3 regions of the Citrobacter europaeus genome follow, and region 3 is predicted to be linked to each of the others. Evidence: riboswitches for the same ligand, from Rfam matches in the RefSeq annotation. Region 3 holds a riboswitch; each other region holds the start of a gene.
The links. A riboswitch is a leader RNA that binds a small molecule or an ion and turns the genes downstream of it on or off. The one in region 3 is predicted to bind thiamine pyrophosphate.

Region 1 (4,213 bases), 600 kb from region 3:
TCTCATCGCTTCATCGGAATCTATTATTGGCTTAATATAGGGATTATAAAATTGCTGAGTTTTCCGCAGGAGTTCCCCTTTTATGTCTTCTGGTCGTTTGCAACAACAGTTCATCCGTCTGTGGCAATGCTGCGACGGCAAAACGCAAGACACAACGCTTAACGAGCTGGCGGAGCTTCTGAGCTGCTCGCGCCGCCATATGCGTACGCTGCTTAATACCATGCAGGAACGTGGCTGGTTAACGTGGGAAGCCGAAGTTGGACGAGGTAAACGCTCGCGCCTGACATTCCTCTATACCGGGTTGGCGCTCCAGCAACAGCGGGCAGAAGACCTGCTGGAACAGGATCGCATCGATCAACTGGTGCAACTGGTCGGTGACAAAACGGCCGTACGGCAGATGCTGGTTTCCCACCTCGGCCGCAGTTTTCGCCAGGGTCGACACATCATGCGCGTTCTCTATTATCGTCCCATGCACAACCTGCTTCCGGGTACGGCATTGCGCCGCTCCGAAACCCATATCGCCCGGCAAATCTTCAGCGCCCTAATACGGGTAAATGAGGAAAATGGGGAACTGGAAGCGGACATCGCCCATCACTGGCAGCAGATTTCACCTTTACACTGGCGATTTTTCCTGCGCCCGGGGATCCATTTCCATCATGGCCGCGAACTGGAAATGGAAGATGTCATCGCCTCGCTGATGCGCATTAACGCTCTGCCGCTGTACTCACACATCACGCAAATCGTCTCGCCCACGGCCTGGACGTTGGATATCCATCTGTCCCAGCCTGACCGCTGGCTTCCCTGGTTATTGGGGCAAGTCCCCGCCATGATCCTGCCGCGAGAATGGGAAACGTTAAATAACTTCTCCAGTCACCCGATTGGCACTGGCCCATATGCGGTGATTCGCAATACCAATAACCAACTGAAGATTCACGCATTTGATGATTACTTTGGCTACCGGGCGCTGATCGACGAAGTTAACGTTTGGGTGCTGCCCGACATCGGCGAAGAGCCTGGCGGCGGGTTGACGCTAAAAGGCCCCACGGAGGATGAAAAGGCGATCGAGAGCCGGCTCGAAGAAGGCTGCTACTACCTGCTGTTTGATACGCGCACCCACCGTGGCGCTAATCAGGAGGTCCGCGAGTGGGCTAGCCGCGTTCTCTCGCCAACCCATTTAATCTGCCACGCCGACGAACAGTACCAACGACTGTGGTTCCCCGCCTACGGTTTGCTTCCCCGCTGGCACCATGCCAGACCCGGCCATGGTGAAAAACCAGCCGGACTGGAAACGCTGACTCTCACTTACTATCGCGATCACATCGAACACCGGATTATCGCGCAGATCATGAAAACGCTGCTGGCGGAACATCAGGTACAGTTGAATATTCAGGAGATCGACTACGATCAATGGCATGCGGGTGAAATAGTTAGCGATATCTGGCTCAACAGCGCCAACTTTACCCTACCGCTGGACTTCTCGTTGTTCGCGCATCTCTGCGAAGTCCCATTACTGCAAAACTGTATCTCGCGGGACTGGGAAAACGATGCCGCCCGCTGGCGAACGGGCGAAATGAGCCTGGCGGCATGGTGCCAACAACTGCTCGCCACAAAGGCCATTGTGCCGTTGATCCATCACTGGCTGATCATTCAGGGCCAGCGCAGTATGCGCGGGCTACGCATGAATACTCTAGGCTGGTTTGATTTTAAATCGGCGTGGTTTGCACCGCCGGATCCTTAATTGCTGCTGAGCAACAAAATCATTACACTAACGCCGTTCTCAACGGGGTGCTAAATAAAAAACATACACAAAATCATTCGATCTGCGTATGGGCTGAGAGATACCCGTCGAACCTGATCCGGATAATGCCGGCGAAGGGATTTGAGTCAGTTCCTCAAGTCCTTTGCCACCCAACTCTTGAGGTGCAAAGTGTTTAAAAAATGTCTTCCGCTTTTACTGCTGTGCGCAGCGCCTGCCTTCGCTAAACCTGTACTGACCGTCTACACCTACGACTCGTTCGCAGCTGACTGGGGCCCAGGCCCGACAATCAAAAAAGCCTTTGAAGCTGACTGCAACTGCGAGCTGAAACTGGTCGCGCTGGAAGATGGCGTCTCACTGCTTAACCGCCTGCGCATGGAAGGAAAAAACAGCAAAGCCGACGTCGTGCTGGGTCTGGATAACAACCTTCTGGAAGCCGCAACGCAAACCAAATTGTTCGCCAAAAGCGGTGTACCAGGTGACGCCGTTAACGTGCCCGGCGGCTGGAAAAACGATACCTTCGTTCCGTTTGACTACGGCTATTTCGCCTTCGTTTACGATAAGAACAAGCTGAAGAATCCGCCCAAAAGTCTGAAAGAACTGGTAGAAAGCGACCAGAAATGGCGCGTCATTTATCAGGATCCGCGCACCAGCACGCCTGGTCTGGGTCTGCTGCTATGGATGCAGAAAGTCTATGGCGATAAAGCGCCAGAGGCGTGGCAGAAACTGGCAGCCAAAACCGTCACCGTCACCAAGGGATGGAGCGAAGCCTACGGCCTGTTCCTGAAAGGTGAAAGCGATCTGGTGCTCAGTTATACCACCTCTCCGGCCTATCACATCATCGCCGAGAAAAAAGACAACTACGCCGCAGCCGACTTTAGCGAGGGCCATTATTTGCAGGTGGAAGTCGCCGCTCGTACCGCGGCCAGCAAGCAGCCGGAACTGGCCGAGAAATTCCTGAAGTTTATGGTGTCTCCGGCATTTCAGAATGCGATTCCGACCGGCAACTGGATGTATCCGGTAACGCAGGTCGCCCTGCCGCCAGGATTCGAGCAACTGAATAAACCAGCCACCGCGCTGGAATTTACGCCGCAGCAGGTTGCAGCTCAACGCCAGGTATGGATTAGCGAATGGCAACGCGCCGTCAGCCGTTAATTCCCGGCTGGCTGGTTCCAGGGCTTACCGCCGCCACGCTGATGGTGGCCGTTGCCCTGGCCGCGTTTCTGGCACTGTGGTTTAACGCCCCGCAGGGAGAATGGCTCTCGCTGTGGCAGGACGACTACCTGTGGCACGTGGTGCGCTTTTCTTTCTGGCAGGCTTTTTTATCCGCAGTGCTGTCGGTCATCCCGGCGATTTTCCTGGCCAGAGCTCTCTATCGTCGTCGTTTTCCTGGACGTCTGGCGCTGCTGCGCCTGTGCGCGATGACGTTAATCCTGCCAGTGCTGGTGGCGGTCTTCGGTATTCTTAGCGTCTATGGTCGTCAGGGCTGGCTGGCCTCGCTCTGGCATACATTGGGGCTGGAATGGACCTTTTCGCCATACGGTTTACAGGGCATTCTGCTGGCGCACGTCTTTTTCAATCTGCCGATGGCCAGTCGTCTGCTGTTGCAATCACTGGAAAATATTCCCGGCGAACAACGACAGTTAGCCGCTCAGTTGGGTATGCGCGGCTGGCATTTCTTCCGCTTTGTTGAATGGCCATGGCTACGCCGTCAGATCCTTCCCGTTGCGGCGCTCATCTTTATGCTCTGTTTCGCCAGCTTCGCCACCGTTTTGTCGCTGGGCGGCGGGCCGCAGGCCACCACCATCGAGCTGGCGATTTATCAGGCGCTTAACTTTGATTACGATCCCGGTCGTGCAGCCATGCTGGCGTTGATCCAGATGGTTTGTTGTTTAGCGCTGGTACTGCTCAGCCAACGTCTGAGCCGCGCTATTGCTCCCGGCACCACGCTGGTTCAGGGCTGGCGCGATCCCGACGATCGTTTGCACAGCCGCCTGACAGACGCTCTGCTGATTATTCTGGCCCTGCTGCTGTTGTTGCCGCCGCTGCTGGCGGTGATTGTCGATGGCTTTAACCGCCATATGCTGGATGTTCTTAGGCAACCTGTACTGTGGCAGGCGCTGGGAACCTCGCTGCGCATTGCGCTGGCGGCAGGAGCGTTGTGCATTGTACTCACCATGATGCTGTTATGGAGCAGCCGTGAACTACGTGCCCGACAGCAGGTGCTGGCAGGTCAAATGCTGGAGCTGAGCGGCATGATGATCCTCGCCATGCCGGGTATCGTGCTAGCTACCGGCTTCTTTCTGCTGCTCAATAATACTATTGGGCTCCCCGAATCTGCCGACGGCATTGTCATTTTTACCAATGCGCTGATGGCGATCCCTTACGCGCTGAAAGTGCTGGAAAACCCAATGCGTGACGTCACTGCGCGCTACAGTATGTTGTGCCAGTCGTTGG
Region 2 (4,213 bases), 2.1 Mb from region 3:
TTCGGGCGCTGACGCGTGAGCGCGTGCGCTGCGGGAAAATATGCTGGCTGCGAAAATAGTCATACAGTGAAACGCCGATGGCATCCACGTCATGGATAAGATGGGCAGGAACCCATGACTCTTCAATAGAAACCGCGTCTTCATCTACATAGCGAATGCGCTTGAGCAGGAAGACGTCACTCCCCGCGGCAACAGCCAACTGCTGAGCCACCTCTTCCGGGCAAGGCACAATACGCTTGTTGACCCACAGCGTATCTGGCTTTTTACCGCGCAAAACCACCTGCTGTGAAAAACCACGCGCTTCTTTTAGCGAATACTCGAAGATGTTGTTGATCTGCGTCCCGTAACCACGGGCGCGCGTCACTACGCCTTCTTCTTCCAGGGCCTGCATCGCCTTGCGTACCGTAATTCGCGAAACGCCGGTTAACTGGCTGAGATCGCGCTCGCCGGGCAGGATATTTCCATGCTCCAGAATCCCGCTACGCACAGCGTTTTTCACTGTTTGCGCAAATTTCATATACAGCGGCGTGTTATCTGCCGCTGCAATGCGTTCATTCAGTTGCGCGATAAGCTGGGTATGCGCTTGTTCCATTTATCTTTTTCCTGCAGCCTTCTCTGCAGCCAGTATACCCATTACCACCACGCGTGGAAATGATGTACCGGACCAATTCCCTCACCAACCTCCAGGGTGTCGGCCTGCGCCAACGCCGCAGAAAGCCACAGCTTAGCTTCCTGCACTGTCTGTGCCCAGTTGTCATGGCGCGGACGCAGCGCCGCCAGCGCCGCGGATAGCGTACAGCCGGTGCCATGGGTATTTTTGGTCATCACCCTTGGCGCGGTAAAACGCTGCTCTCCCTCACGGGTAAAGAGCCAGTCGGGGCTTTGTGCATCCTCCAGATGACCGCCTTTCATCAATACCGCCTCGCAGCCCAGCGCCCGCAGTGCCCTTCCCTGCTCTAGCATCTCCTGCTCAGTCTGCGCATGGGGAGCCCCGAGCAGTGCCGCAGCTTCGGGTAAATTAGGGGTGATAATCGAAACCTGCGGCAGCAAATGGGTACGCAGTGTCTCTACCGCCGAGGGCGACAGCAACGGATCGCCGCTTTTCGCCAGCATCACCGTATCCAGTACGACATTTTGCACCCGATGGCGACGCAAACGTTCGGCAACCGCTTCAACAATATCCGTCTCCGCCAGCATACCGATTTTGGTGGTGTCGATACGCACATCACTCAACACCGAGTCCAGTTGTGCGGCAACAAAGTCAGGTTCTATGCGATAAACCGACTGCACCCCGCGCGTATTTTGCGCCACCAACGCCGTGATAACCGAACAGCCGTAAGCGCCTAGCGCCGAGAAGGTTTTTAAATCGGCCTGAATACCCGCACCGCCGCTTGGATCGGTTCCGGCGATCGTTAATGCGTTAATCCGTTTCATGCTTGCTCCTGTGCGTTCAGGTTATAGAGGGCATCGAGAAAAGCCGGGACAAAACTGCCCGGTCCGGTTGATTGTTGTGTGGCTATTTGCCCGGCCTGTTTCATCCAGCTACAGGCGGAGGCGATGTTATCAAGCCGGTCACCGTGCAGGGCGCAACTGGCCGCAACAACCGCCGACAGCGCGCATCCGGTGCCCACCACGCGGGTCATCAACGGATCACCGCCGTTCACGCAGACGGTACGCTGACCATCGGTCACGTAGTCCACTTCGCCGGTAACCACGACAATGGTCCCAACCTGACGAGCCAACGCCTGCGCAGCGGAAAGCGCAGCGGCTGGCGTATCTGTCGTGTCGACGCCGCGGCCCCCGCTGTTCATACCCGCCATAGCAAGTATTTCCGAGGCGTTGCCACGGATAGCGGCAGGCTGTAGTACCAGTAAATCCAGACAGAAGCGACGGCGAAACTCTAGCGCGCCCACGGCAACGGGATCGAGCGTCCACGGGGTTTTAACGAGATGTGCCCGCTCAACGGCGGCACGCATCGCCGTAGCCCGCGTCTGGGTTAAAGTGCCGACATTCACCAGCAACGCACTGGCGATAGCCGCAAACTGGCTGGCTTCCTCAGGCTCGATTACCATCGCAGGGGATGCGCCCAGCGCCAGTAGCGTATTGGCCGTAAAGCTTTGCACGACCTCGTTGGTCATACAGTGTGTGAGTGGTGAAAGCGTTCTAAATTGGTGCAAGGTGTGAGCCGCGAGTGCGCGGCTGTGCAGGTCAGGCTGCATGGTTCAGCTCCTGCCCGCGCGAAGAAGGGACACGAGCAGTGTCAGACTTCCCTACGCTGGCATTATCCAGATCAGGTGGTACGGGTATTTCTCAGCCTTCAATGAAGAAGGGCACCCCGAGTCGTTGTTACATAAAACTCAATAATATTAAAAGGACAGTAAGGGAAACTTACATACTTAAGCCCCTGCTATCCATTTACTGAATGGCGGAATGTATCCACACCGCATACTTTACCAGCCAGCGAGGGAGGTGAACAGCAGCGGTTTATTCTGGAAGGGGCGCTCATTGCCGCAGGCGTCGTCATCCACTCAGGCATTTCGTAGCGCGTCTCAATGCTGAGACACCACGATCATCCGCTCTTAAATTCCCAGGCAGACAGAAAGGTTGCAATTGAACATTCAGCCAGTTTCTCAAGTTTATGGGGATCAACTGCTTTTTGCGAGATTATTGCTCCAGGAAGCAGATATCCCATAATAGCCCCGAGGAAAGCAGTAGCCTGTAATTCCGGATTATCTAACGTGACTATTCCTTCATTATTTTTCTGTTCCAGAATTTCTGTCAGCGCCTGCAAAACGCGTCCAGAGTTTCTTTGCTCCAGCATGACGTGTAAATCGGGCTTTTGAACCAGCACTTGAATCAATAATCGCTGGAAATGGATATTCTCAGGGGTATAGAAATGATTCTGTACAACCCGGGCAAAACCTCTCAGGAGATCGGGAAAATCCAGTTGCTCCTGGAGTAACTGGCGTAAAGGCGGCTGCATTTTGTCATTCAGAAATTCAAACGTCGCCAGCAGGAGAGCATCCTTTCCCCCCGGAAAATGGCTGTAAAGGGTCGGCCGCGTTGTCCCTGCTTCACTGGCGATAGTATCAAGGGACACGTCAATGCCATGCTTGAGAAACAGCTCACATGCCGTTTGTAAAATGCGAGGGCGGGACTTCATTGGCCGCCCACGTTGATTAACCATTATTGCATTCCTTACGTTTGCCTTTTTTTAGTCTCGAGATTCCCTGCTGAATGAGAACAAAAAACAGTGGGACAAAGAGCAGCGTCAGTAACGTGCCTGTGAGCATACCGCCGATTACCGAAGTTCCAATCTCTTTCTGGCTGGAGGCCCCTGCGCCCGTAGAGAGTACCAGAGGGATAACTCCAACAACAAATGCCAGAGACGTCATGATGACAGGACGTAAGCGTAATCTTGCGCCTTCAAAAGCGGCCTGAATCAACGGTTTACCCCTGCGGATTTGCGCCAGAGCGAATTCAATAATGAGAATTGCATTTTTTGCTGACAGCCCCATCGTCGTTAGTATACCTACCTGGAAGTAGACATCATTTTCGAACCCGGCGATTAAGGCTGCACTCACTGCGCCGAGAACCCCAAGTGGGATAATCAGAAGCACAGCAATAGGCACAGACCAGCTTTCATATAAAGCAGCCAGACACAAAAATACGAACGCAACGGAGGCAAGATATACCCACAGTGTCTGTGCCGAGGAAGCCTGTTCTTGCCATGATATCCCGCTCCACTGCAGATCAAATCCTTCGATTGGCGCTATCAGCCTGACCATTTCAGCCATTGCTGCCCCAGAACTTATGCCGGGAGCTGCATCTCCTTGAAATTGCACAGCAGGTAATCCATTGAATCGCTGAAGCATTTGTGGACCAGTAGTCCAGCGGAAGGAGGCAAAACTGGCGAATGAGGTCATATCATCGCTACTGTTACGTACAAACCAGGCGGATAAGTTTTCAGGTATTGAACGCCATGGCGCATCACCTTGTATATAAACCCGTTTTACTCGGCCACGGTCAATAAAGTCATTAACATAAATCCCTCCCCATGCAGCAGAAAGAGTTTCGTTGATATCCGCCTGTTCAAGGCCGTGAGCTTGTGCTTTTTGTCTGTCAATATCTACCTGCAGCAACGCCTTTGCGGCAAGGCTGTTCACTCGCACAGCGTTCAGATTTTGGTTTTCTCTGGCGGCCGTAAGTAACA
Region 3 (4,213 bases):
GACACATTGCCACAGTGTCTTCAATCAATCGACGCGCGACGGTGCCTGGCGGGGGTAAAAGCGGTAAGTCGTCATAGCGATACCAGTTCGCTTCCAGCAGCTCTTTCGGGTCAATAACAATTTCGCCGCTATCATACTCCGCCATAAATGCGGTCATCAAAGACTGCGGGAACGGCCATGGCTGAGAAGTGACGTAGCGCAGATTTTTCACCTTAATGCCGCTCTCTTCCATGACTTCACGCGCCACCGCCTGTTCCAGGGTCTCGCCCACTTCAACAAAACCTGCCAGCACGGTATGCACGCCGTTACGATGGCGAACATGCTGGGCGAGCAGGATAGAGTCATCACGGCGAATGGCGACGATAATGCAGGGGGCAATTTGCGGGTAGTAGCGTTCGCGACAGTGGCTACACAGCATCGCCCATTCCGTTTTACTCGGGTGCATGGGATGACCACAGTAACCGCAGAATTTATGCGAACGGTAAAACTCGGCCAGCTGTACGCCGCGTCCGGCCAGTTGAAACAAGCCAACATCCTGGTCAATGATCTGGCGTACCGACCCCATATCGTGTCGACGCTGCTGCTGCACCAGCCAGACTGTTTCCCCTTCCCATTCGCCTATTGGTATGGCGCGCTGCCCGGTCAGATCAAAACGGGCTGCGTCGCCGTAAGGCAGTTCGCCATGAGGCAACCATAACTTTTGCTCATGACTGACAATCCACCAGCCGCTATCAAATTTTTCAATTATACGATCCATATCTCTTGCGCAACCTTTGCTTCACAGGCATGTTGTTTACATTATTTTTACATTTACGGGTGAGCAGTTCCTTAACACCATCTTGCGGAGTCAATCATGCTAAACCAGCTGGAAAGCCTGACGGAGCACGTCGGAGGAAGTAATAAACTGGTTGATCGCTGGCTACATGTACGTAAGCACCTGCTCGTGGCTTACTACAATCTGGTTGGCATTAAGCCTGGCAAAGAATCGTACATGCGACTCAATGAAAAAGCGCTGGATGATTTTTGTCAGAGCCTGGTCGATTACCTCTCCACCGGACACTTCAGTATTTATGAACGTATTCTCCATAAATTGGAAGGGAACGGGCAGCTTTTAAAAGCCACAAAAATTTGGCCGCTGCTGGAAGCCAATACGCAGCTGATCATGAACTACTATGATACCAGTCTGGAAACGGCGATTGATCATGATAACTTCCTTGAATTCCAACAGGTTTTATCAGATCTCGGCGAGGCGCTGGAAGCCCGTTTCGTGCTGGAAGATAAGCTGATCATGTTGGTATTTGACGCGATGCACGAGAGTAGTACTCTCAAACGTCATGCTTGAGATTTGCGGCATTAACGCGTAGCTTACATTCATTACCTCTTTACTGAGGTTACTTCTTGTCGGAGTGCTTATTTTCCACAACAGCATGAGTGGAAAAGGCTGAGACCGTTAATTCGGGATCCGCGGAACCTGATCAGGTTAAAACCTGCGAAGGGAACAAGAGTCAATCTGCAATAGCATCGCCTCCGGGCGAGCTTCTCTCTTGCTTCATCCGTCGTCTGACAAGCCATATCCTTACTTTTATCTGGAATGAGCTATGTCTGCCACTACTAAACCTTCACGCCGCGAACAGCGCGCTCAAGCCCAACATTTTATCGATACCCTGGAAGGGACCGCCTTTCCAAACTCAAAACGCATTTATATCACTGGTTCGCAGCCGGATATCCGCATTCCGATGCGCGAAATTCAGCTCAGCCCGACGCTGATTGGCGGTAGCAAAGACAACCCGCAGTTCGAAGAGAACGAAGCCGTGCCGGTGTACGACACCTCCGGGCCGTATGGCGATCCTGACGTGGCGATAAACGTCCAGCAGGGTCTGGCAAAACTGCGCCAGCCGTGGATTGTCGCGCGTAACGATAGCGAAGAATTAGACGTCCGTAGTTCCGCTTATACCAAAGAACGTCTGGCCGATGATGGTCTGGACGAGCTACGTTTCACTGGCCTGCTGACGCCAAAGCGCGCCAAAGCCGGTAAGCGAGTCACCCAACTGCATTACGCGCGCCAGGGGATAGTCACCCCGGAGATGGAATTTATCGCCATCCGCGAAAACATGGGCCGCGAGCGCATTCGTAGTGAAGTGCTGCGCCACCAGCATCCGGGGATGAGCTTTGGCGCGCGCCTGCCGGAAAACATTACGCCGGAATTCGTGCGTGATGAAGTCGCCGCGGGCCGCGCGATTATTCCTGCCAATATCAACCACCCGGAATCCGAGCCGATGATCATCGGTCGTAACTTCCTGGTAAAGGTTAACGCGAACATCGGCAACTCTGCCGTCACCTCCTCTATCGAAGAAGAGGTAGAAAAACTGGTGTGGTCAACGCGCTGGGGCGCAGACACAGTGATGGATCTCTCCACCGGCCGCTATATCCACGAAACCCGTGAGTGGATTTTGCGTAACAGTCCGGTACCGATCGGTACTGTACCGATCTACCAGGCGCTCGAGAAGGTCAACGGGATCGCCGAAGATCTCACCTGGGAAGCCTTCCGCGACACGCTGCTGGAGCAGGCTGAACAGGGCGTCGACTACTTCACCATTCACGCGGGCGTGCTGCTGCGCTACGTGCCAATGACCGCCAAACGCCTGACCGGCATTGTCTCACGCGGCGGTTCAATTATGGCGAAATGGTGCCTTTCTCATCACAAAGAGAACTTCCTGTTCGAACATTTCCGCGAGATTTGCGAAATCTGCGCCGCCTACGACGTCTCCTTGTCGCTGGGTGACGGCCTGCGCCCGGGTTCAATTCAGGATGCGAACGACGAAGCGCAGTTCTCCGAACTGCATACGCTGGGCGAGCTGACCAAAATCGCCTGGGAATACGACGTGCAGGTGATGATTGAAGGCCCGGGTCATGTACCCATGCATATGATCCAGCGCAACATGACCGAAGAGTTGGAGAGCTGCCACGAAGCACCGTTCTACACCTTAGGGCCATTGACCACTGACATCGCGCCGGGCTATGACCACTTCACTTCCGGGATCGGTGCGGCGATGATCGGCTGGTTTGGCTGCGCGATGCTATGCTACGTCACACCGAAAGAGCACCTCGGCCTGCCGAACAAAGAAGATGTGAAGCAAGGGCTGATTACCTACAAGATTGCCGCCCACGCCGCTGACTTAGCGAAAGGCCATCCGGGCGCGCAGATCCGCGATAACGCGATGTCGAAAGCGCGCTTCGAATTCCGCTGGGAAGACCAGTTTAACCTCGCGCTCGACCCGTTCACAGCCCGCGCCTACCACGATGAAACCCTGCCACAGGAGTCCGGCAAGGTTGCCCACTTCTGCTCCATGTGCGGACCGAAGTTCTGCTCGATGAAAATCAGCCAGGAGGTTCGCGACTACGCTGCGGCACAAACGATTGAAGTCGGCATGGCGGATATGTCGGAAAACTTCCGTGCCAAAGGCGGCGAAATCTACCTCAAAAAAGAGGAGGCGTAATGTACCAGCCTGATTTCCCAACCGTGCCGTTCCGCCTCGGGCTTTACCCAGTGGTGGACAGCGTGCAATGGATTGAACGCCTGCTGCAGGCAGGCGTGCGCACGATCCAACTGCGCATTAAAGATAAGCGTGATGAAGAGGTCGAAGCCGACGTCATGGCCGCCATTGAGCTGGGGCGTCGCTATGACGCCCGGCTGTTCATCAACGATTACTGGCGTCTGGCAATTAAGCACCGCGCTTACGGTGTGCATCTGGGCCAGGAAGATCTTGAAACCACTGACCTGAAAGCGATTCAAACGGCGGGACTACGCCTGGGGGTGTCCACTCACGATGATATGGAGATAGACGTCGCGCTCGCCGCTAAACCTTCTTATATCGCGCTGGGTCATGTCTTCCCCACGCAAACCAAGCAGATGCCTTCCGCCCCGCAGGGGCTGACACAGTTGGCAAGTCATATTGAACGACTGGCGGATTACCCGACCGTCGCCATTGGCGGTATCAGCCTTGAGCGTGCCCCGGCAGTGCTGGCGACCGGTGTCGGGAGCATTGCCGTGGTCAGCGCGATTACTCAGGCGGCTGACTGGCGTGAAGCCACGGGCCAGCTACTGGATATCGCGGGAGTGGGCGATGAATGACCGCGACTTTATGCGCTACAGCCGCCAGATCCTGCTCGGCGATATCGCCATTGAAGGCCAACAAAAGCTGCTCGATAGCCA

Region 1: it holds a riboswitch for thiamine pyrophosphate, as region 3 does, so the genes downstream of both, thiB (thiamine ABC transporter substrate binding subunit) here and thiC (phosphomethylpyrimidine synthase ThiC) in region 3, are expected to answer to the same signal.
Region 2: it holds a riboswitch for thiamine pyrophosphate, as region 3 does, so the genes downstream of both, thiM (hydroxyethylthiazole kinase) here and thiC (phosphomethylpyrimidine synthase ThiC) in region 3, are expected to answer to the same signal.

The regions. Positions count from the first base shown of each region.
Region 1 covers NZ_CP148084.1:4,218,022-4,222,234, forward strand. The annotation lists gene sgrR (HTH-type transcriptional regulator SgrR) at 83-1,738, shown strand; TPP riboswitch at 1,772-1,896, shown strand; gene thiB (thiamine ABC transporter substrate binding subunit) at 1,928-2,911, shown strand; gene thiP (thiamine/thiamine pyrophosphate ABC transporter permease ThiP) at 2,887-4,213, shown strand, end outside.
Region 2 covers NZ_CP148084.1:1,804,318-1,808,530, reverse strand. The annotation lists gene WHR59_RS08250 (GntR family transcriptional regulator) at 1-592, opposite strand, end outside; gene thiD (bifunctional hydroxymethylpyrimidine kinase/phosphomethylpyrimidine kinase) at 634-1,434, opposite strand; gene thiM (hydroxyethylthiazole kinase) at 1,431-2,219, opposite strand; TPP riboswitch at 2,251-2,348, opposite strand; gene WHR59_RS08235 (TetR/AcrR family transcriptional regulator) at 2,570-3,187, opposite strand; gene WHR59_RS08230 (efflux RND transporter permease subunit) at 3,180-4,213, opposite strand, start outside.
Region 3 covers NZ_CP148084.1:4,815,417-4,819,629, forward strand. The annotation lists gene nudC (NAD(+) diphosphatase) at 1-757, opposite strand, end outside; gene WHR59_RS22545 (Rsd/AlgQ family anti-sigma factor) at 854-1,342, shown strand; TPP riboswitch at 1,393-1,515, shown strand; gene thiC (phosphomethylpyrimidine synthase ThiC) at 1,599-3,497, shown strand; gene thiE (thiamine phosphate synthase) at 3,497-4,132, shown strand; gene WHR59_RS22560 (HesA/MoeB/ThiF family protein) at 4,125-4,213, shown strand, end outside.